2 regions of the Marinomonas sp. ef1 genome follow, and region 1 is predicted to be linked to the other one. Evidence: predicted binding sites of a transcription regulator. Region 1 holds the regulator's gene; the other holds the start of a gene.
The links. The regulator sigma-54, encoded in region 1, starts transcription at its own class of promoters, with help from an activator protein. The targets are predictions, from matches to a motif close to TGGCACNNNNNTTGCTNT.
Positions count from the first base shown of each region.

Region 2: a site for sigma-54 is predicted at 675-692, ahead of CCS02_RS10425 (benzaldehyde dehydrogenase). Genes of this name have one in related genera too.

Region 1 is NZ_NHTT01000012.1:86,708-108,123, reverse strand. It holds gene CCS02_RS16660 (isopenicillin N synthase family dioxygenase) at 1-256, shown strand, start outside; gene CCS02_RS16655 (SDR family NAD(P)-dependent oxidoreductase) at 356-1,114, opposite strand; gene CCS02_RS16650 (class II glutamine amidotransferase) at 1,265-2,050, opposite strand; gene CCS02_RS16645 (methyl-accepting chemotaxis protein) at 2,123-3,790, opposite strand; gene hisI (phosphoribosyl-AMP cyclohydrolase) at 4,111-4,524, opposite strand; gene CCS02_RS16635 (6-carboxytetrahydropterin synthase) at 4,521-5,402, opposite strand; RNA gene ffs (signal recognition particle sRNA small type) at 5,624-5,720, shown strand; gene CCS02_RS22185 (hypothetical protein) at 6,303-6,452, shown strand; gene CCS02_RS16625 (hypothetical protein) at 6,704-7,870, shown strand; gene CCS02_RS16620 (hypothetical protein) at 7,876-8,427, shown strand; gene CCS02_RS22495 (hypothetical protein) at 8,538-8,660, shown strand; gene CCS02_RS16610 (hypothetical protein) at 8,695-9,096, opposite strand; gene CCS02_RS16605 (hypothetical protein) at 9,281-9,685, opposite strand; gene CCS02_RS16600 (Y-family DNA polymerase) at 9,940-10,830, shown strand; gene CCS02_RS22565 (DUF4113 domain-containing protein) at 10,809-10,892, shown strand; gene CCS02_RS16595 (hypothetical protein) at 10,931-11,170, shown strand; gene CCS02_RS16590 (helix-turn-helix domain-containing protein) at 11,296-11,760, shown strand; gene CCS02_RS16585 (methionine-R-sulfoxide reductase) at 11,998-12,366, opposite strand; gene yjgA (ribosome biogenesis factor YjgA) at 12,592-13,131, opposite strand; gene mgtE (magnesium transporter) at 13,138-14,490, opposite strand; gene CCS02_RS16570 (HPr family phosphocarrier protein) at 14,498-14,767, opposite strand; gene ptsN (PTS IIA-like nitrogen regulatory protein PtsN) at 14,777-15,226, opposite strand; gene CCS02_RS16560 (RNA polymerase factor sigma-54) at 15,244-16,719, opposite strand; gene lptB (LPS export ABC transporter ATP-binding protein) at 16,798-17,523, opposite strand; gene lptA (lipopolysaccharide transport periplasmic protein LptA) at 17,524-18,051, opposite strand; gene lptC (LPS export ABC transporter periplasmic protein LptC) at 18,035-18,613, opposite strand; gene CCS02_RS16540 (calcium/sodium antiporter) at 18,613-19,611, opposite strand; gene CCS02_RS16535 (ABC transporter ATP-binding protein) at 19,739-20,539, shown strand; gene mlaE (lipid asymmetry maintenance ABC transporter permease subunit MlaE) at 20,536-21,318, shown strand; gene mlaD (outer membrane lipid asymmetry maintenance protein MlaD) at 21,320-21,416, shown strand, end outside.
Region 2 is NZ_NHTT01000006.1:179,868-183,043, reverse strand. It holds gene CCS02_RS10430 (sigma-54-dependent Fis family transcriptional regulator) at 1-473, opposite strand, end outside; gene CCS02_RS10425 (benzaldehyde dehydrogenase) at 795-2,255, shown strand; gene CCS02_RS10420 (LysR family transcriptional regulator) at 2,345-3,176, opposite strand, start outside.

The sequences.
Region 1 (21,416 bases):
TATTGGTGACTTGATGCAGCGTTGGACCAACGACGAATATGTTTCTACTGCACACCGTGTGCGTGCTTCGTTGCCAGATGTGCATCGTTACTCGTTTCCATTCTTTGTGGAACCAGACTACGAAACCAATGTTGAGTGTGTGCCGAGTTGCGCTACATCTGACAAACCTGCGAAATACGATGCTATTTTAAGCGGCGACTGGATTCAGTCGCGCTTTGATGCGACTTACGCGTATCGAGAAAAAGAGAGCGCATAAAAGAAGGGTGCATAAATAGTATCGCAATAAAAAACCTCATCTTGATCCAAGGTGAGGTTTTTTTGTTTTATCGCCTAGTAACAAGTTATCTAGGTAGATTTACTGTGCGAGGTAACCACCGTCTACAGGATAATACGATGCAGTAACAAAAGACGCCGCATCACTGGCTAACCAAGCCACAAGGTGGGCGACTTCTTCTGGTTTGCCAAGGCGCTTAAGTGCGTGTTTTTGAGCAAGCATATCTAGTGTCTCGGCATCTAAATGTTCATCGACCAAAGGCGTATGAATAAAGCCAGGGCCTACGGCATTTACACGAATGTTGTCCTCTGCATGCTCGACTGCAGCGGCTTTGGACATACCAACAACGCCATGTTTTGCGCTGACGTAAGCGGGTGAGCTCGGGAATGCAACTTGGCCAAGGATGGATGCCATGTTGATAATGCTACCAGAACCATTTTTACGCATGGCAGCAATGGCTTCGCGTTGGCAATAAAAAACACCGTTGAAGTTAACATCAATCACTTTTAACCAATCTTCTGTGGTGTAATCGCCAGATTTGCAAGCGGGGCCGCCAATGCCTGCGTTGTTGACCGCTATATCTAGACTACCAAGTTGCTTCACGGTTTCATCCATAGCAGCTTTGACCGATTCAGGATCACTTACATCGACTTTAATGGTGATGCATTTCACATTGTATTTACTGATAGATTGTCTAGCTTTTTCTAATGCTTCTTCATGAAGATCCCAAATGGCGACATCGGCACCTGAATAGGCCAGTAGCTCTACACAGGCTAAACCAATCCCTGATGCGCCGCCTGTTACCATGGCTTTTTTGTTGTCTAATTGGTAGTTGATCATGTTAGCTCCTTTTAATTGAATCAATGCAATTGAATAACTTACCCCTGAAGGGTAACAGTCAAACGATTAAGTTGCATGATGTAGGTCAAAGGAAGTGGGAAGATAAAGTAGCAATAATATAAAAGATAAATTATTTATTAAAAGTGACCGCTAGGCGGTCATTTTTAATAATTCAGACAAAGGTTGGATTTGGTAATTTTGACCTTTGATTCTGGCAATGTGTCCTGCTGGAACTTGAGTCCAGCTGTCGCTGCAATGGTCGAGAGGTTCTGAGCCAATCACAATGTGCTTGGCGAATTGCTTGCAGTATAGGCTTGGCGCCAGTTCATCACTGGAAAAGCGAATCGCGGTGATTTCTTCTCCGTCTGAAAAAACCGCCGTGAAGCGCAATGGATCTTTGATGTTCTTCTGTTTCATCATGTCGAGAATTTGCGATAAAGTTATCTCAATCGCATATTCTGGATTCGTTTCTAAACCATTGGCGATCATCAATAGGAAAATAACTTCTGAATCAGTTGCGCCATGACGGTGGCTATAAAGATGCTCTGGAATCAAGCGATCCAACTGCCAGCGTAAAGACTCATAACCGCCAATTTGTCCGTTGTGCATGAATAACCAATTCTTGTAACTGAATGGGTGGCAGTTCGAACGGTTGGTTTCTGTGCCCGTAGAGGAGCGAACATGGGCGAAGAATAGCCCACTTTTAATGTGTCTCGCTAAACTCTTTAAATTGCTGTCACTCCAAGCTGGCAAGACTTCATGATAAAGTCCAGGTTCTTCGCGTTCATCGTACCAGCCAAGACCAAAACCATCGGCATTCACGGTGACTTCGGATTTTCTGGCGCTTAAGCTTTGATGAATTAAAGAATGCTCTTGTTTAAAAAGCAATGACTCAAGGTAAACAGGATCGCCTTGGTACGCCATCCAACGACACATGATTTTCTCCTAGGAATAAAATAAAGGGAAGTAACTAAGTTACTTCCCTAGAGATCTTAATTTGCTGTAGCTCTATACTTTGAAGTAGCTGATTTTTGCCGACAATTGTGTGGCTAATGAAGCCAGCTGTCCAGCTGAGTTACTAATAGAATGTATAGATTTAGTGGTGCGTGATGCAATCTCCGTAATATTTTCGACATTGCGGCTTACTTCGGCCGTTACTGATGCTTGCTCTTCTGCTGTCGCTGAAATTCTATCGTTCATATCGCGAATTTTAGACACGGATTGATTGATATGTCGAAGCGAATCTTCCTCGTGTTTAACTTGATTTACGGCATCAGTGGAGCGCTGATGGCTCGATGTCATGGCTTTTACTGCAGAGCTTGTACCACTTTGTAATAGAGCAATCATTTTCTCAATTTCTTGTGTGGCATTTTGCGTGTTCTGTGCAAGATGGCGCACTTCATCAGCTACCACAGCAAAGCCTCGACCTTGCTCACCAGCTCGCGCAGCTTCAATCGCAGCGTTTAGAGCGAGTAGGTTGGTTTGTTCTGCAATACCTAGAATGACGTTAAGGATATTACTGATTTCTTTAGTATTGGATTGTAATTCATTAATAGTATGTGCAGAACTGGCTATTTCAGTCGCTAATTCTTGAATGCTATCAATTGTTCTAGTGACAATTGCGGTGCCTTCATTGGCTGCTGTTTCGGCATCATGCGCTGCTTGGCTTGCGTCTGTTGTGGATTCAGAAACATGCACTGCCGTGGCTTGAATTTCTTGTATCGCTTGAGATATGAAGTTGGTTTCTTGTTGTTGGCGATCGACCATTTCAGAGGATTCGTCGGTAATACGGTTAAGGTCATTAGCTGCATTGGTCAACATGGAGCTGGACTCAGCCACATCATGCAAAATGCTACTAAGCTGAATGACTAGTTTGTCCATTGCTGTTTCCAGCATGCCGATTTCGTCTTTGCGTGTGCTGGCAATTTTAGATTGAACCAAATCACCTGAGGCAATTTCTTCTGCGCGTCGAACAGCTTTAATAAGCGGTCTACAAATGCCGTTAACAATGATGATACTGACAGTGATACCAATCACAATGAGTACTGCGGCAAATAAACCACTGGCATAAATGGTTTGATCAAGTTTGCTGTTTTGGTTGTCTGCAACGGCGCTACTGTATTCATTAATGGAGGTTATAATTTCCTCCATTTGTTTGTTCACCGTAATCAAGCTTTCGTCAGCAGCGCGTCGAGATTTATTCGCTTTCATGGTGTTGAGCTTGACCCACCAGCTGTAGGTTTCTGTGCTGGCTTCTAAGAAGATAGCTTGTTGCTCTTCTAGTGCTTTAATCTGTTCTAGTAAGCCGTCTAATCCATCGTGTACTGGCATGGTTGCAAGAATGCTTTTTACATTTTCGATACTGGTTACCAACTCACCAGTGTAAGTTTTGAATTTTTCTGCTGATTCTGCAATTTGCTCAGTGCCATACCCACCAATTGTTTTAGCAATAGATACTTGGAAGTAACCGCGTTCAAATTCAACAGATTGTTGTAGTAAAAGCTGACGACTTTTTTCTAAGTTCTTAACTAGTTGGAGGCTTTGCGTGGAAAGGCTTTGTAATTCTGAAGACACGGATTTACTGGTAAGTGCAGAACTAACGCTCATACCAACAATAACCAGCGAAAAGAGTGCAATAAGTGAAAGTATTTTAGTGCGTACGGACAGATTTAACATAGTTAACCCAATGAATTAAGAGTGTTGGTCGATATCTCTTATCCAGCAATACTTATGCCAATCAAGTTTCATTCCCTCGCACGAAGGGCGTTGACTTGTTATCCTTCCTGAACTTGTACTTTATTTGATCTAAAGTTTGGCAAAATATTTGCTAGCTTCGAGAGTGAATAAAAAATTTGCTTTTTTACCGTTCAGATTCGATTGCATAATTCTTGTGGAATGTGCAAAAAAAACTGACAAGACCTAAGGTAACTCGAAAGGGAGAGAGAAGCATAGTGGTTTTTTGCCAAAATGCTCCATTTTTGTGCGTTTTTTGTAACTTACTTGGTTGTAGATGGTGCAGAGCTGATAACAACGTCGTTTCCGTCAACCGTAAAAAAGAAGCAGTCGCGTCGATTGGTATGGCAAGCAGGGCCTTGTTGATTCACTTTGACCAGAATCGCGTCGCCATCACAGTCGAATGACATAGATACCAATGTTTGGCGGTGACCAGAACTTTCGCCTTTACGCCAGTAGGTTTGGCGTGAGCGAGACCAATAACATACTTGACCTGTTTCTAGGGTTTCACGAATGGATTTTTCATTCATGTACGCCAACATTAATACTTCACCAGTATCATGTTGTTGCGCGATGGCCGCGACCAAGCCATGCTCGTCTGTTTTTAAATTTGCTAATACTGTGTCTAAAGATAGCTTTTCGCCTTTGGCGAGGTTTTCGTACTCTTTTAAGCTCATATTCTTGCCTTTATTTTTTCTGAGATTGCGCCTTTACCAATGCCTTCAAAACCGTGGGCTTCAATGTGCACATCTGGATTCTCTTCTGCTAATACATCGGCAATGTGGGCAGAAAGGGATTCAACCGTGGTATCGCAATCCAGCATGTAGACTTGATTGCTGTCGATTTTTAGCTCAAACAAACCTTGCTGGCTGGTGTAGCTAAAGCAGTGATAATTTACACCGTTTTCAGTCACTTGGCTTATCAAGTCTTCTTGGGTACCTAAATAGATGTCTTCCCAACGCTTTGCCCAATCGTGTTCCATTGCAGCATTTCGTGCGCCATCTGTGTAAATCTCAACCGTAGAGCGATGACCATGAGCAATCCGTTGGCAATTACCTGCATGCTTCTTTAAGCCATGGCTGTATTGATATTGTGCGCCAGTAATTTGCTCTGGTGAAAAACGCACGCTAACGGCTTCTAATTCCGCTGGCAGCAGATTAAGAATTTGCGACTCAACCCATTTAGCAACCGCTTCTGGCGTGACTTCTGTCATTGGCAATACACAAATGGCTTGGGTCGGCGCGTCGCACTGAAAGACACGTTTATCGTTAGTGGCGGCTTTACTGTGATCAAAGTGAAAAGACACGCGATCATCAGCTAATGGAGTCATAGTTGATCCGCTGTGCTCAGCAGGAATCGCCAGCATGTGATCGATATTTTCATCCAGCCATTTCTTGATTTGTTTTTTAACGATACTGAAATCACAAATCATGCTTTCATCGTTTAACTTGCCTGTCAGCACAATGTCTGTCTGCCAGCTTTCACCCAACAAACCACGTGTGGCATCAAAGTAGGAAAAATCCACGTGGGTCAGGTTTTTTACAAATAGCTTCAACTCGCTACTCCTATGATTCTTAATGGCGCGTATCTTACCGTAAATAGAAGCAGCGTTATAGCTTGATACAAAGAAGCAATAGAGTAGAGATGGAGTAGAAAAGGGTGATGATTAGCGGCAATTTATAAGTATTTGAAAATACATAAGAAAGGCGGTTGATATTTCGATTTTGCTGCGTATAATTGCGCCCCAAGGTCAACAAGCCTCCTTTATGGTGTCTCTGCTGGTCCCCTCGCAACGATAAACCGTTAATCTGGTCAGGTCCGGAAGGAAGCAGCCACAGCGGTGGACTTGTGTGCCGAGGTGCGGCTGGTAGAGATGCCACCTTAATCTCCCCAAAGTTCTAAACTCTCCCTTTTTTACACCAATATTTATTTCATTCTTTAATGCCGTTATAAATCTCTTCACGATGTATAGTTACGTCTTTCCTCGCTGCTGAACATAAACAACACCACTTGTAGGGCACGATAAGCGAAGCGTAATCTGCCGTGAAAGCGCAGCTTTCTTTTGTGAGCATAAATCATTTTTCGTTTGGCCCTAATAGATACAATAAGGGGAATGCTACACAGCCATGAAAGTGACGGACTGGACAAACGCTACATGCACACCCATTTGAGAGAACAGATGCGCAAAGCGTTGGGGGAGTGGGGCAATAAACTAAATCAAGCTTGTGAAAATAAAAAAGTATACTAAGATCAATGTCTAGAGATAAACAGCATATTTTTTATCTTAATTTAATCTGCAAAGAATGCTTGGAAGTGAGATATCTCATTCCAACAACCTTCCGGTCGGGTTGCTACCACCAAAATGACCGGTTTTAAACCTAAATTGGTAGCAAAGTCTGAGCCGTCTCTGTCCCGACCCTTTATGAGACTGAGACATTGTTGAAGGAGTTAGTCTATGACTAAAACTACTTTGGCGGGTTCAGCAAGTTTGCACCTTCGGCTAGGTGCTTTTGGTGTTTTGTTTACAGCTTTGTCTGTAGCATTTACTCCTGGTATTGCGTTCACGTTGACGCTAGTGGCATCAATTGCTTTAGCTAAGTTGTAATGCTTAGGTACGTATTCAGTTAGGCTGGCGTACCGCCTTTATTGTGTTTTAAGGCGGCTGATTTTTTTTGAACTTCTCTTCTTATATTTTTCTAATCATTACATACGAAAACTGGCAAATAGAAATTTATATATAGCTATTTTAGAAAGTAGAATCACAAACTAATGGAAGAATATTTTTTTGGTAGTCTAAAGTGATATTTATATAGTAAAATTATTGTAAATATTAGGTTGTTTAAGGATGAAGCTGTTTTGATCAAACAAAAATTAGAGAAAGGTAATATAAGGTTTTTCAAAGTAGACCATTGTGGCTTTTACAAGCAAAAAAGTGGTGGTAAACAGCATGTAGATGGTGACATGAAATTTGTCATTGAAAAATTTAATAATTGGGTTACTGGCCGAGAATTTCAAAATACTATTCCGTGGGATGTTGATGCTAACCCTAATCGTGAACAGCTCTACTGCAGGTGTATAGACGTTGATGATGAAACTGGTGATGCACTTGTGGTTTTTTGGAGACGCATTGGGAACGGAAGTACGAAATTTGGTGGCATATCTTTAAAAGCAAAAGTGGGTGATGATGGATCTCAGGATTTAAATATTGACACTGCCGATATGATAGTTGGTCAACCAATGTATTATTGGTTTATTCCAGAATTTAATGTAATTGCTACTGTTAACTTTCCACATGGTGCAGCAAGTACTGAGAATCTCCGTCATTATATAAAACGATGCTTTGATAATAGAATTGAACACCCCCATAAAAAAACAAGTCATGTTGATCATCCTGTTACTGGTAATACGATAAATGTGACTTATAAAAATCCAGATGATGGAAGTTCTTCTAGGTTTTATTTTGAATCTAGTCTTAAAGAGTTAAGTGCTAGTGAAATGGAGCCAGATAAATTAGCTACAAAAATTTCTCATGTTGTTACCCGAGATGTTATATCTCATGTTTCAGATGCTTCTGAAGGTAAAAAAACTATATTCAAGCTATTTGAGAAGGTTAAAGAAGTAAAAGATTCAAAAAAAGTTGAAATAACGGAAGAGGTTAGTTTAAACGAAAATGAGTTGAGGCGTTTAATTAAAATACATCAAGAAGAATTGCAGTTGTTAGAAGATGACAATAATTGGTGTAATATTGGTTTTAAAGAATATGGAAGTGATAAAGTAAGATGGATTGATAGTTATGTAACTCAATCATATATATTGATGTCTCCTAGACTAAAAGGAAGTTTATATTTTAACTCAAAAGCTGTGATGTATGAAATTAAGAAAAAAAGGAGCTCCCTTCTGAGTTTTCTAGCTCTTACGGCTAATTCTGCAGCAGATAATCAAAGAAATACAGTTATCGAAATGCCATTAAATGATGATACAATTGATATGTCTTTATCTAATGAAGTGTCTTCTCAAGGTTGAATGAAATGAAAGAAGTTCTGTTCTTTTTATTTAAAGCACTATTATCAAATTTTGTTTATGTGATATTTTCGGCAGTGTTAACATTTTTTTTGTATAATATCGTAAGGATGAGTGATTTATTTTTGATTAATTCTTCTTTGCAAAATATATCAATCGGTTTTTTTACATTGACAGGGATTTGGATTGCTTATATATATCCTAAAGCTATTTTGTCTTTTGCTTCTTCTAAAAAATTAGATGGTTATGATGACGACGAATTAAATAGAATACAAAGTTTAGTTGAGGTAGTTGTTTTTTCAATTGTGATTTTGATTTCGGCTCTTATGTTTAATTTATTTTACGCTTTGTTAAATCCATTGGTTTTAAATTTAGAAGCTAGAGTATATTTGAAAATTCTAGCTGTTTTTTCGATTTTTTTACTATTTTTTCTACAGTTGAAAATGGCGTTTCAACTAATTATTTCTAATATAGACTTCATTAATGATTTATTCATCACACGCGCTAAAAAGAAGGCAAGTGATGAATTGTTTCCTGAGCAGACTGATAATAAACCTTAAGACTTTTAAGGTTTATTCGGATTTACTCTTTTGATATTTTGATCTACCATTAATTTGCACTGGCAAAATCCAGTGTCGGGATTGCAACATCCGCCACAGATATCATGGCCATGATCCAAACCATCCGAAACTACCAACAACAACTCGCCAGAATCCAAACCAACCCCGCATGGGTCGACCAAACCATCGAACGCGTCAAAAACGCCACAGGCCGACACTTCGGAGAGGGTTAGAACAGTTTAGGAACAAGGGGCGAAAGCCCCTTGGTTATTCTTCCCAGTCTTCTTCTATTTCTTTATTACGAAATTTTTCGTCTAATTCCTTTGAGATTTTAAGCATTTCGTTTTGCATTAAGTCACTCAGGTGACCAAGAGGAATGTACTTGTTTCGCACTAAGTCGCTTTTTTTAAATTCAGGCAATCTTGATATGACAGAAAGGTATTCATTGAGTCTTTCTGGCTGTGTAGTAGGGCGCTGTATCTGTTTTGCGAAGGCAGAGGAAAAATCTTTAATGCCTTTCTCATTATCATCATCGTTTTGCTCACAATAAATCTTCTTAGCTAATTCTTTTTGAGACAATCCAAGCTGTTCACAAACTCTCTTAATTTCTAAGATTAATTGTTTGCTCTCTTCCAGTTGTTCTTCCTTGTTTTCTTTTTTTGTCCTCATACGTCCTTTTCCATTGGTTAAGATGTTTTTGTCCTCAGGGCATGTATTTTTAATTTAAGGAGTAATAACTATGTTGAAATTCATTAACGTACAAGCAGGAAAAAACACACCACCAAACGGACCAAGTACTACAGGTAACCCTTCAGGTGGTGGTCGTGGTAACAATTCACCACGTGGTAAATAGTTAGTAGCAAGCTGCGATATTAGCTTTAAAACGAGTAACAAATTGTTGCTCGTTTTCTTTAATGTCACTGTAACTTATATCATCTACAGTTTTTTCTAGTGCACAAACACAGAGAGAAGCTTTTTCTTTAGCGGACTTTCTAGATAGGGCGTAGAATTGCCCAGAAGAACATGCGCTGATCAATTCATATTCTGCTGCCATTGGGTAGCGATCATCTGAAATCGCCTTTTCAACTTTGTATCCACCAAGTGCGGCTATGCAAACAGCGAAAGTAGTTGATATTATTGGTTTTTTGAAACGTTTGTAATAGTGATTAGCTAGCGTTTTTTCACACTTCCCACACTTAATGTTCTCTGCGTATTCTATTTGATTTGCTTCTTGACAGGCAGGGCACTCGATCTGCATTGTTTTTCCTTGTGCTGGTTTAACGTCTAAAAAAATAGATTTTAGACGAACGATGCTGCTAAGTCTTTACAATATTCATAAGTCTCACGTCTCTCTTTGCTCGCAAAATCGGAAATACTGCCTCTTACAAAAATTCACTTGGTCATTCCCGCTGCCTAAAACTATACTGTATATCCATACAGTATTTTGGTGTTGATCATGTGTGTGACTTATCGTGATGTGTTCGAGTTGGCGGCTCAGGGCGGTTCGCCTGTATGAGCAGCAATAAAACAGTCTTTGCTTTGGTCGATTGCAATAACTTTTACGCCAGTTGTGAGAAGTTGTTCCGGCCAGATTTAAAGCACACGCCTGTTGCTGTGTTGTCGAATAACGATGGTTGTATTGTCGCGCGCTCCAAAGAAGTGAAGGCGCTGGGCATTAAGATGGGCGTGCCGATGTTTCAGGTTCAGGACGAGATAAGAAAGCACGGTATTGTGTGCTTTTCGTCGAATTATGCGCTGTATGCGGATCTGTCGAATAGGGTGATGACCATCTTAGAAGAGGAAGCGCCACGGCTGGAAGTGTATTCCATCGATGAAGCCTTTATGGATTTAACCGGTGTCGATCACGTGACAGATTTGCTGGCGTTTGGCAAACGAGTAAAAGCCAAGGTCGATCAATGGACGGGCATTACGGTAGGCGTGGGTATTGCGCCAACCAAGACGTTGGCGAAGTTGGCCAATCACGCGGCGAAGAAGTACCCAGCCACCGGTTCGGTGGTAGATTTGATGGACCCAGACAGACAAAAGCGTTTATTGGCAATTGTTGATGTCAGTGATGTGTGGGGTGTTGGCCGTCGTACCACGGCAAAGCTAAAGGCGAGGGGAATTCATACCGCGTTGGATCTGGCGAATGCTGACCCTAAATCGATTCGAAGTGAGTTCTCTGTGGTGCTGGAGCGAACCATTCGAGAGTTGAATGGGGTATCGTGTTTGGATCTGGAATTGGTTAGGCCAACAAAGCAGCAAATCATTTGCAGTCGGTCATTTGGTCACAAGGTGACAGACAAGCAAGAACTACGCGAAGCCATTGCCAAGTACACAACCAGAGCGGCCTCGGCAACGTCTTCTTCGCCTCGCAAGGCGTGTCATCACAATGGTCAATGAAACGCGAACACCTATCGCCAGGCTACACGACCAGATGGGATGAACTGCCCAAGGTTTGGTGACTTTTTTTGTACGAATCTCCAATAGAAAAAGTCGTCATATGAATTTGGAGTCAGATAAAAAATTGATTGTTAACGATGCCGCCAAATCCTTTTGTATAACAGAAAGCATCGCCGTCGTACCCGCCACCGACATCATGGCCATGATCCAAACCAGCCGAAACTACCAACAACAACTCGCCAGAATCCAAACCAACCCCACATGGGTCGACCAAACCATCGAGCGCGTCAAAGGCGCTATGATCGTCTTTATTGTCTTTTTTCGAATGTACAAAGCCTAGATTAAAAACACTTAAGTGAAATAACTGAAAAATCTGGATGTTTTCAGATATTTCATTTATGTTTGCTGTTACTGAGGCTGGCTTTTAGCTTGCCTTGATAGTGTTAAGGGTGAGGGGTTACTCGAATGATTAAAACAAATTTAAATGTTGAGCCAGATACCAGTGCAATAATCAAAGCGCAGCAGTACCTGAAGCTGCATCAAGCGGATCTTGATAAGTTAAAAATTGATGTGTTACTCAAGAATGGTCAAAAAGCTGAATTTGAATTACCCAAATTGACGCTTGATGCACTTGTTCAAGTGTTAGGTCAATTGGCTAGGGATGGAGGTGATCAGTTCTTTGAACAGCAGATTGACTTGGAGAAAATGGTTAGTCCTGCTGTGGCGGCTAAATTTCTTGGGATGTCACGACCAAAGGTAACAGGCTATATTTTGGCTGGGCAAATTCCATCTATGAAAGTAGGTACACATCATCGTGTAAAAATGGCAGATGTGTTGTTATTTAAAGAGAAGCTTTCTAGTGCCAAGGGATCAAGAGAAGAGACTCTTAGTTTAATTGCTAACTTTGAGCAAGAGTCAGATTCGATGTAAGGGAACTATAAAGATCCGGAGATCACGGTCGAAGATTTGCTAATAAAGCTTGATCGTTCAGTGCCAAGTTTTACACATTTAGTAAGAGGGTCATGACTTAAGAGCTTGCTTGTGTTGTTTTTAAAGTACCGGCTTTAGGTGATTTTTTGTGTTTCAGACGCCACCAATAAAACAGTTGTAGAAACAATAAAACCGCCAGTTGGGCGGTTTTATTGTTTTAGCGCTTGGACTAAGTGATCAGCCTTGGCTGACGAACTTCATTGAGATGGAGTTAACGCAGTGGCGGATGTTGTTTTCTGTGAGTCTTTCCCCTTCAAATACATGACCTAGGTGGCCTTCGCAATTGGCGCAGACGATTTCTATGCGTCGGCCATCGGCATCTGGTACGCGTTTTACAGCATTGGGGATTTCGTCGTCAAAACTTGGCCAGCCGCAGTGAGAAATGAATTTGTGTTCTGAGGTGTAAAGCGGCGCTTCGCATTGGCGACAAACATACAGGCCGCCTTCCATTGTGTCGGTGTATTCTCCAGTGAATGGACGTTCGGTGCCTTTATCAAGGATTACACTAGCTTCTACAGGTGTAAGCTTGTTGTATGGTTTACTCATAAGACTTGTTCTCCTGTCACTATGATGGACGTTATTGGTATAAATTATGGCATGCCTTATCGCTGTAGACTAAGACAATAAATTGCACGGCGAGTTCGAGTTTTTGTGGGCGTTAGTTTTTAGTAGGGGGTGAGCATAAAAAAGCCCATCTTAAAGACGGGCAATTTTGTGTGCGGATACGCCATTATCAATATATAGCGTCGAACTTTGGACTTGAGTTTAAGGTTATTCCATTAAACCAAGGCGCTTTTCTTCGGCTTCACGTAAGAAACGGAAAAGTTTTTTACGGTTTGTGGTGTTGCCTTCTTGAGATACTTCTTTTTGAGATTGGCGAATAAGTTGTCTAAGCAGTTGAATGTCTTCAATCTGTGGGTTTTCTGCTAAGTATTCAGACAGCACTTCTTTGCTGTTCTCGCCAATTAGCATATCGCGTTTAATCTCAAGCTGATGAAATAGCTTGTTGTAAGCAGCAGAAGTGGAATCGAAAAGCGCTACACGGTGCGCTATGGCTTCATGGTCTTCTGTACGCATTACTTTGCCGATGTATTGCAAGTGTCTTCTCATGGCTTCATGTTGCTTTATGCGGCCAGCTTCAACGAATGCTTCGCGTAGAGTGTCAGACATTTCCACTTTTTTAAGCTGATTTTTGCTTAAGCCTAGTAGTTTTTTTCCAAGATCTTGCAGGGCTTCCATTTCACGCTTGATCTGGGTTTTGCTCTTAGGGGTTTCTTCGTCGTTGTTTTCAAATTGATCAAAGTCTGTCATGGGAACCTATATTAGAAAAATAGTAGCGAGACCAAGGAAGGATAGAAATCCAACCACGTCGGTCACGGTAGTCAAAATTACGCTGCCTGCTAGGGCAGGGTCGATGCCAATTTTTTTTAGTAGAATTGGCAGAAGTGTACCAGTGGCTGCTGCAAATAGCAGATTTATTATGATGGCGCCCGCAATGATATAGGCAATCTTGATGTTGTCAAACCAAAGTGCGGTAAGTGCGGCTATTACTGTTGCCCAAAGAAGGCCATTTATGAGTCCAACAATGAGCTCTCTATTAAGTAGCCAGCGAGTATTGGTGGAGCCTATCTGATTGAGTGCAATACCACGAATGACCAGTGTCAGTACTTGAGAACCAGCTATACCGCCCATGCTAGCAACGATTGGCATGAGTATAGCTAATGCGACAACTTGGTCTAATGTCTCTTGGAATAAGCCAATAACGTAAGACGCTGTAAAGGCGGTTATTAGGTTTATGCCAAGCCAAACTGCACGTCGCTTGGTGGTTTTCATGATAGGCGCGAAGGTATCTTCGTCATCATCAAGACCCGCCATGCTTAACATGGAGTGTTCGGCTTCGTCACGGATAACGTCTACAACGTCATCGATGGTGATGCGGCCAAGTAGTTTTTTAGTTTTGCTGTCAATAACGGGAGCGGATACTAGGTCCATTTTTTCAAAAAGCTGCGCGACTTCGCTAGCTGGTGTTTCTGCGTCAATGACGGTGAATTCTGTTTCCATGATATCGCGCACTGTTGCGTTAATATCTGATACCAGTAGTTTGGTAAGTGGAAGTATTCCTAAAAGGCGATCTGAGCGGCTGACAACAAGTAAGTTGTCTGTCATGTCTGGTAGTGTTGAGTGTCTGCGTAAATAGCGAAACACCAGATCGACGGTAATATTTGGACGTATGGTGATGGTGTCCGTATTCATCAAGCCGCCGGCAGAATCTTCCGAGTAGCTTAATAGTGCTTCAACTCTTGTTCTGTCTTGCGTGGACATTGACGCAAGAACTTCTTTTACGACCTTTTCTGGTAGGTGTTGTAGTAAGTCGGCTAGGTCATCGCTTTCAAAATGTTCGGATACGGCGATAAGTCGCTCTGTATCCATGTTTTTCATGAATTGTACGCCAATATCTTCGCTTAGATATTGAAGTACTTCGCCTTCATTCTTGGCTTCTATTAACTCCCAAAGAAGCTTACGCTCTTTGGGAGGAGAAGACTCTAATAGACGAGCAACATCCTGTGCGGGCAAAGCGCCGTTAAGTAAATAACGGATTTGCATGGTGGTACCGGATTCGAGCGATTCGGTGACCGTTTGGAGGTGATTTAGAGTGTTTTGCTCTGACATATAAGTCTTACTCGTCTTCACCAAAACGATTATTTATTAATTCTATTACCGCTTTTATTGCATCTAACTCGTCTTCACCATTGGTTTTGATGCGAATTTCTGTGCCTTTGCCGGCAGCAAGCATCATCATTGCCATGATGCTTTTTCCGTCAACATTTCGGCTATCTTTTTCTATGGTGATATCGCAAGAAAAGCGAGTGGTTGTTTCAACCAATTTGCCAGCAGCGCGAGCATGCAAGCCAAGTTTATTTATGATCGTGACGGACTCTTCCTGCATGCTTTTTTCCTATATTAGTGATTCAAATATATTGAATAGTTCTTCATTGGTCTGTGCTGTGCGCAATTTATCCAGTGCTTCTGGGGATTGGGCAAGTTCTGCTATTTGAGCTAGCGTTGCAAGGTGTTGGTCACACTCATGAGGTGGAACAATTAATGCAAATATTAAGTCTACCGCTCTTTTATCGATGGAATCGAAATCAATCGGAGTTTGCAATGACATAACGACAATAGCGGTATGGTTTGCAGATTCTAGGCGACAGTGTGGAATAGCTATGCCGTTGCCTATGCCTGTACTACCTAGCTTTTCACGACCTAGTAGTGCGTCATAGACAGCTTCGTTGTCACAATGTAGTCGGTTGGAAGCAACTTCAGCAATGCTTTCAAGTACTCGTTTTTTACTAACAATATCTTGTTTTGCGAGAACGAGTTCCGCTTTTAATAATGATTTCAAGGACATGATAAAATGGTTTCCGTTTAGATCAGTCGTTTTCGTTCATTGGAAGGAGGGATGTTCATCGCCTCTCGATATTTGGCTACAGTGCGTCGAGCAACCTGTATGCCTTGGTCTGCTAAAATAGCAGCTAGCTTGTTATCACTTAACGGTTTTTTCGCCGGTTCATCCGATACAAGCTTTTTAATCATAGCTCGTATTGCGGTAGAAGAACATTCTCCGCCGGAGGCGGTGTTTACATGGCTGGAGAAAAAGTATTTCAGCTCAAAGATGCCCTTCGGTGTGTGCATGTATTTCTGAGTTGTTACCCTGGAAATAGTTGACTCATGCATACCTACTTCTTCTGCGACATCGTGAAGAACCATTGGTTTCATGGCTTCTTCGCCTAGTTCGAAGAAATCAATTTGTCGACTTACAATGCAGCTTGCCACTTTTAATAAAGTTTCGTTGCGGCTCTGTAGGCTCTTCATGAACCATTTTGCTTCTTGAAGAGAGGTTTTTATGTAAGTCACATCTTCTGCTGTTGCTGCTGCAGTGCTAGCCATCGCTGAGTAAGTCTCATTGATTTTGATGGGTGGCAAAGCGTCATTATTTAGTTCCACTTGCCATACGTCATGGCGTTTTTTCACTGTGACATCAGGAATAACGTAGTCCGTGTCGTCAGCGTCAATAACTGAGCCTGGGCGTGGGTTGAGCTGTTGAATCAAATTGACGACTTCTTTTAGCGCTTCGTCTTTGAGTTTTGTTTTACGGCTCAACTGAGCAAAATCTCGATTACCTAGTAATGGTAGGTAATGATCAATAAGATTGTATGTGCTCTTATACAGCGGGTGGCTTTGGAATGCTTCTAGTTGCACAAGAAGGCAGTCGCGTAGGTCAATTGAGCATACGCCTACAGGGTCAAAGCGCTGCAATCTATGCTGCACTGCAATGACTTCTTCAATATCTAGATCTTCTAATTCAGTGCCGAGAGATTCCCAGATGTCATCGGGAGAAATGCTTAAGTAGCCATCAGGTTGAACGCATTCAATGATGGCGTAAGCGATTTCAATGTCGCGATCTGACATGTGGGTTAAATTTAATTGCCATATAAGATGGTCTTGGATGCTTTCTGCTGGTGCGTTACGGCTTTCGAAGTCGCTATCGCCTTCGTAGCTGTTGTGATCGCTGACAGCTGCAGAACTTTGATAGGTATCATCCCAGTTACTATCTATGGATAGTTCTTCAGGGATGCTTTCTGTCCACTCAGATTCTACGCGTGGTTCTTCGCTATTATTGTCGACTGTTGTATCGGCAGCGCTTTTTGATTCTATGCTTGCAGGGATGTCGTGATGAATTTGTTCGTCGTCGTCGAGCTCAAGCAATGGGTTCGATTCAAGAAACTCATGAATTTCTTGTTTTAAATCCAACGTAGAAAGCTGCAGCAAGCGAATAGCCTGTTGCAGTTGTGGCGTCATAGTCAGCTGTTGACCAAGCTTTAATTGTAAAGACTGCTTCATAGAGCAACTCTTTCTTCTATTTGAATGAATTGGAACGAGTTATGCATACTACTCCCTTTCTACAGCAATGATAAGGGGTTACAGACGGAAGTCGTCGCCTAAATAGACCTTTTTTACTTGTTCATTGTTGATGACGGTACTGGCATCACCAGATGCAATGATGTAACCATTGCCAACAATGTAAGCTTTATCACAGATGTCTAGTGTTTCTCTGACATTGTGATCGGTAATTAAGACACCGATTCCACTTTCTTGGAGATGTTTGATTATGTGTTTTATGTCACCAACTGAGATAGGGTCTACGCCGGCAAAGGGTTCATCAAGTAGGATGAATTTTGGGTTCATGGCAACCGCTCTCGCTATTTCAACCCGGCGCCTTTCTCCTCCTGATAGTGCCATTCCTAGGTTGGTGCGAATATGGGTGATATGAAACTCTTCTAAGAGTTCTTCTAGTCTTTCTTGTTGTTGTGCTTTTGTTAGCTTTTTGCGGGTTTCTAAAATTGCTAGGATATTATCTTCTACAGACATTTTCCTAAAAATAGATGCCTCTTGAGGGAGGTAGCCAATGCCTTTTTGAGCACGAGTATGCATGGCGTCATGAGTGATGTCTTGGCCATCAATAAATATGCCGCCAGCGTCGTTTGCTACCATGCCAACTATCATATAAAAACAGGTGGTCTTACCCGCGCCATTAGGGCCAAGCAGGCCAACGGCTTGGCCAGACTCAACGGAAATAGATACATCCTTTACGACTTGGCGTTTTTTGTAGCTCTTCGCAAGGTGTTTTGCTTCTAGTAGTGCCATCTATTTTTTATTCTCAGGTGCTTGTTTATCTTTTGGCGCTTGTGGTTGTAAGGTCATTGATACGCGCCCTGAATCTTTTTTCTCAGCACTGAATGTGCCGTCATCAATCATATAGAGGATGTAGTCTGCGGTGATGGAGTTCTGCATTCTGCTTAGGTAACCATCACCAATAATTTCTAATTTTGATTCGCTGGTTAAATAATGTATTTCATTGCCTTTACTGATAACAATGTTGCCGCTCCAGTCTATCTGCTGACTGAATTTCGCAGGTTTTCCTGTGGCTTCTAGGCTGCTAAATTTTCGGGTCTTAGCGTCTGTTGTTACTTTAAGGTATTGGGCCTGAATTTCAATGGTACCTTGCTTAACAAATACATTACCTTTGTATATTGCTTCGCCTGAATTTTGGTCGAATGATGCCTCATCAGCTTGTATTTCTAATGGCTTGGTTGTGTCTTCAGGTAGTGCGTATGCGTATTGGCCAATTAGGGCTGAAGTAAGCAACACGCTGACGTTAATGAATCGTTTCATATTTTCCTCGTACAGATCCTGTCATCACGACTTCTTCTGAGTTTATATATGTTGTAATTGTGCCAGCAGAAGTCTCTCCTTGAGTGGAGATAAGTGTTGCATTTCCATAGCTGGTTAGTGATTGATCTTTATCTAAATAATGTATGTTATCTGCACTTAGCTTTATATCTTCAGATTGAAGGTATTTTTTAGTCGCTCTGGCATTTTCGGTTAATAGAATATCATTACTTCCGTCTTCAATAACCCCTTTATCTGCTTTTGCGCTCCAATGGCCTGATTTTGAGTAGCGCTCGACGTTAGGCGTTTGTAAGAGTGTTTTGGATTTTGCTATGTAGTGCAGCGTTTGTTCAGCATCAAGTGTTTCTATCAGAAGCCCGTCAGCATCAAACTCTTTAACTTTGACCTTAGTAATAAAGTAGTCTGGAGAACTGCTTAATGAGTCTGCTTGAACGAGGTTTTGTATAGGTGCTGCCCCATACCATCCTAAAGAGGCTACTACTATTAAAGTAGCCCCAATGATTAAAAGGCTTTTGGGTTTTGTTAGTGTTTTTAACGAAAGCATTACACCGAACCGTTTGAGCTAATAATAAATAAATAAACACCATAAGAAGCAATAAGCGGTAAGCCTACCCATCTAGGGATGCTGTTGTTTTTCGTTTTCCTGAAAATGAAAATAGCAAGAGCGAGTGCAACAGTTAAACCTAATACCCAAGGGAAATCTCTGCTTATCACGCTTTGATCTACTAGTCCTGGAGCAATAAGGGCTGGTAGTGGTAATACGGTGGCCAAGTTGAAGATGTTTGATCCCAATATATTGCCAATTGCTATATCGTGATGGCCTTTTCTGACGCTGCTAATTGAAGCCGCTAGTTCAGGTAGGCTGGTTCCAACTGCAACGATAGTAAGGCCTATAACTAATTCGCTTACGCCTAAAGCGGTTGCTATGCCTATTGCACCCCAGACAAGTAATTTAGAACTTCCTATCAATACAGCTAATCCGATTAGTGCAATGATGAGGGATTTGCTGACAGAGGTTCCATCGTCTTCTGGTAAGCCTTCTTTTAAATCTTTTTCTAAATCTTTACTGCCTCTTAGCAATATTGTCAGGATAATAATAAAAGCAGCAATTAGAATCACGCCATCCCATACGCCAAGGGTCTGATCGTATAGTAAAAAACCTGCTAGCAGGGTGATAGCTAATACGAGAGGGACTTCTTTGGTGGACAGTCCGGAGGCGATTGGAATTGCTGAGAATAATAATGTGATGCCGAAGACAAGTGCGATGTTGGCAATGTTCGAGCCAAGCACATTGCCAACTGCTATTTCTGGTGCGTTATCAAGTGCCGCAATGGCCGAAACGACCATTTCTGGTGCGGATGTGCCGAACGCGACTAACGTAATCCCTATTATCATTGGATTTACATTCAGTTTCTCTGCTACAAGCGCAGAGTGTTCTATAAATTTGTCGGAACTCATTACGAGCAAAACTAACCCTACAATTAGGGCGATAGAAAACAACAGCATGGTATTGATATTACTCAAAGATACAGGGAGTACCATTTAATGAGGTTTGGCGTTGAAATTCAAGGCTTGATCTTATAAACAAAGTGGATTTGGCTGTGTCATGATTTTATTTGTTGGGGGGCGATGTTAGTATCGGGCCATATTTGATAGGGATTAAAAAGGTGTGTCAGTGGTAGATGCTTATATAAAGGTCCAAAATGTTAGTTTTTCAAGGGGAGAGCGTTCTATTTATGAGAACGTATCACTTACTATTCCAAGAGGTAAGATTACTGCGGTGATGGGTCCTAGTGGGACGGGGAAGACGACATTGCTACGTTTAATTGCGGCGCAGCTCGCACCAAACTCAGGCACTATTTTAGTAGACGGTCAAAATGTTCACGCTTTGTCCCGCTCTGAACTTTATAAGGTGCGCAAAAAAATGGGCATGCTTTTTCAAAGTGGTGCTTTGTTTAGTGATATGACTGTCGCTGAGAATATTGCTTTTCCAATGGAAGAACACACCAAGCTGGATGCAAAAACAATAGCGGGTATTGTCTCTGATAAGCTTTATAGCGTTGGTTTACGCGGTGCCGCTAATCTAATGCCGTCGGAATTATCTGGAGGGATGGCTAGACGTGTTGCGTTAGCCCGTGCTATCTCTTTGGATCCAGAGTTAGTAATGTACGATGAGCCTTTTACTGGGCAAGATCCTATTTCTAAAGGTGTTCTTGTTAAGTTGATACGCCAGCTTAATGATTCAGCAAATATGACGTCTGTTCTTGTATCTCATGATGTTGAAGAGTCTCTTTCTATTGCTGATCATGTGTGTATTTTAGCTGGCGGGCGAGTGATTGCTGAGGGTTCTGCCGACGAAATTCGTGCTTCTGATGACCCTGAGGTAAAGCAGTTTTTGAATGGTGAACCTGATGGTCCTGTTCCCTTCCATTATCCAGAAGAAAGTATTTCTAGTAGGGCTGCATTATGAAAAGCATTGAGTTGTTGGGGGCGTCGCTACTGGATTGGCTTGAAGCTGTTGGTCGAGCCGGAATATTTTTGGTACAAAGTATTTTTAGGTTGCCTGTTCGGTTTAAAGAGTCTGTAAATTTGCTAGTGAAGCAGCTTTACTCTGTTGGGGTGTTATCTCTCGTTATTATTATTGTTTCAGGTGCTTTTATTGGCATGGTGCTGTCGCTTCAGGGTTACAGTATTTTGGCTAAGTTTGGCTCAGAAGAAGCAGTCGGGCAGCTACTGGCGCTTTCTTTGTTGAGGGAGTTGTCTCCAGTGGTTACGGCGCTTTTGTTTGCTGGACGTGCTGGCTCATCTTTGACGGCTGAAATTGGTTTGATGAAAGCAACGGAGCAATTATCCAGTTTTGAGATGATGGGTGTTGATCCTCTAAGACGGGTGATTGCGCCTCGCTTTATTGCTGGTGTGATTTGCTTGCCTATCTTGAGTTTGATTTTTTCTGCGTCGGGTATTCTTGGCGGACATCTTGTTTCTGTTGAATGGTTAGGTGTTTATGATGGCGCTTTCTGGTCATCAATGCAGCAGTCTGTGTATTTTGATACTGATATTATGAATGGCCTTATTAAGGCGTTATGTTTCTCAGTTGTTGTTACATGGATCGCTGTTTATCAAGGTTATGAGTGTGTCCCCACTTCTGAAGGGATTGGTAAAGCAACCACTCGTACAGTGGTTTTAGGTTCATTGGCTATTTTGGCTTTAGATTTTGTATTAACCGCCGCTATGTTTGGGGATTTTTAGCATGAGAAGTAAGCGTTCAGAATTGTTGGTAGGGTGTTTTATTGTATTGGGCGTTGTTGCTCTTGTTTATTTGGCCGTTCAAGTGAGTGGGCTTGCCT
Region 2 (3,176 bases), on a different contig from region 1:
TCTTCATCTTCACTGCTGTGATGCCAAAGAAATTCACCATCATATGCACCTTTTTCAGTGTCAAATTCAAAGTGAATAGTTTCCACTTTGACGACACCTTCTAGCCCATGAAGATGAGTGCCAGCAGTGAAAATGGAGGCTGGATCTGAGTCTGGCCAGCGCTTTTGAATGAGCTCTGCGTCTCTTAGGCCAGATAAATAACCTGTTCGAGTAAGAATGTCGCGCGATTTTTCGAGACCAAGGGAATCAATCATCTCGCGACGCAACAGCCCAAACGACGAGCTGTGGATCAGTAACATGCGTTGATCGTCTAACCAAATGCGACCATCACCGGGCGAAAAAAACAGACATTCTGTCAGCTCCTCTACGGTGGGTGCATGTTGGCCATCTAGTTCACGGGAGCTGCCTTTGAGTAGGATTTTTTGATTGCTTTTAGCTAAGTCTGCTAAAGAAATGCGATGAGAGTTCGTCATTATTATTTTTCCTCTTTCATCTAGTTGATGAAATGGTTAACTGCTTTTTCCTAGTTTTGATTGTATTTAACGATATCGTCAAGTTGTTGTTGGATATTTATACAATGCAATATCGGATTATCGATATTGATAAAATTACAAACCTTTATTTATCAATATGTTGCGTTTTATATTTTGATGGAATTTGCTGAAGTATTATTTCGGCATAGCTATTGCTGTAGTGTACGAATGGTATGAATAACCAAAATACTGAACTTCCACTTGGCTTGATTTGTCTTAGTAGAAATTCAGTGGCTAATAAAAATAAATAGGAGAATGCATATGACGGTATCTGTACTTGAATCTAAAAAATGGTCTGGTAAGTTTTTTACGGGTGACTGGGTTGCTGCTTCAAACAAGCAAGACGTTATGGAGCCAGCGACAGGTAAGGTTTTGAGTGAAGTCGGTATTGCTACAGCAGATGAAGTTTATTTGGCTTGTCAGCGAGCCAATGAAGCGCAAAAAGAATGGTTAAAAGTCCCGCCAAGAGACAAGGCTACATTGTTTCATAAAGCCGCCGCTTTCATGCAAGAAAACTTTGACGAACTGGCTTTGTATATTGCCCGTGAAACTGGCGGTATTATTCCTAAAGGCCAGCACGAAGTAAAAGAAGCCATTCTAATTCTGCAATTGGCTGCCAATATGACGTTGGAGCCAAATGGTCTAACGTTGCCTTCTGTCCCCGAAAAAATGTCTTACGCGACACGTAAGGCTATTGGTGTTGTGGGTGTTATTTCTCCCTTTAACTTTCCGATGATCCTTTCTATTCGCTCTATTGCTCCTGCCTTGGCGACAGGTAATGCGGTAGTCACCAAACCAGATCCACAAACGCCTGTCACTGGCGGTTTTATTCTTGCTCTTGCCTTGGAGGCCGCAGGTTTGCCAAAAGGCGTATTTCAAGTCTTACCGGGTGCTGTTGAAGCTGGTGAAGCGCTTTGTGCTGCGCCAGAGATCGGTATGGTGGCGTTCACTGGATCTACTGCTGCAGGCCGAAAAGTGGGTGAAGCCTGTGGTCGTAACCTCAAAAAAGTGTCGCTTGAGTTAGGCGGTAAGAGCTCGTTAATCATCTTAGAAGACGCTGACTTAAATGTGGCGGCCAGTAATATTGCTTGGGGAGCGTATTTCCACCAAGGACAAATCTGTATGGCGTCAGGCCGTATCCTAGTCCAAGAAAGCATCGCAGAAGCGTTAACGGCTAAAATCGTCGAAAAAGCGAAGCATTTACCAGTCGGTGATCCAGCTTCTGGACAAGTTGCTTTAGGGCCGCTGATTAATCAGCGTCAGCTTGAAAAAGTTCACGCTATTGTTCAGGACACCATCGCGGCGGGCGCAAAGTTAGAAGCTGGTGGTTCTCACGAAGGGCCTTTCTATGCGCCAACAGTATTGAGCAATGTGAAGCCGGGAATGCGTTCTTTTGATGAAGAAATCTTTGGTCCAGTGGTTAATATTGTTACCTTTAAACACGATGACGAAGCTGTGGCTATGGCGAACAACACACAATATGGTTTAGCTGGAGCGGTGATTTCGAACGATCTTTCCCGAGCACAACGTATTGGTGCTCAGTTGCATGTTGGCTTACTGCATATCAATGATCAAACCGTCAACGATGAATGCATTAACCCATTTGGTGGTTGCGGCGCATCAGGCAATGGCAGCGCGGTGTGTGGCCCTGCGGATTGGGATCTTTATACTCATTGGCAATGGGTGACCGTTAAGCAAGCTGCAACGCCTTATCCTTTTTAAGGTGTTTAGATAGGTAAATCATTAGAAATGAAAAAGCTCCATGCTGATGGTATGGAGCTTTTTGTTATTCGCGGTCTCATGGTTATCGGTTATTGTGTTTTTAGCTTGTCTATAATCGTTAACTTTAACTCTTCAATGAATGTCTGAATGATGGTGGATTGTCGTTCGCGATGCAGTGTTATCCCTATGGTGCATTCTGGATTGGGGAGTGGAATAGAAATTTGTTTTAGGCGAGGGTTGAGCTTGTTTATATTCCAGTCGTCATAGAACAACAGCGCGATGGCGTCACTGTGGATAACCAGCTCTTCTGAAGAGGCAAAGGTCAACATTTCCAGTGCTTGGATGGGTGGTTTGTTGTCTATGCTATGGAACAGACTTTCGAAATAATCCCTAATAGGCGTGCCGTGACGCGCTACAATCCAGCGTTCATTAACCAGATCATTGAGTGTCTTTGCTTTGTTGTGAATCGGATGATCAGCACGAGCAATCAAAGCGTATTGGGCTTTTAATAAGGGCAGTTCAATTAACTCTGGATGAAGCGGACCTTTTCTCATTAGGCCTAAAAAGCAATCGATCTCACCTTGTCGTAGGGCATTTGCCAGCATGTGATAAGGACCTTGCATGGCTTGTAGACGAATCCCTGAGTGTTGTTTAAATATAGAAGCAAACGCAATGGGAACAATATCTTGGCAGGAAAACGAAAGCATGCCTACGGACAGTCTGCCGGTTAGCTCGTTTGGCAGTGATTGAAGACTGTGATGTAGCGATTGAGCCACTGGTGAAATTCTTAGGAATAACGAAGCCAGTTGTTTGGCGGCAGCTTGTGGAATCAAACCACGGCGCGCTCTTAAGAAGATTGGCTGCTGCACCATATTTTCGATTTCTTTTAATGTTTTACTGACTGCTGGTTGTGTCATGCCA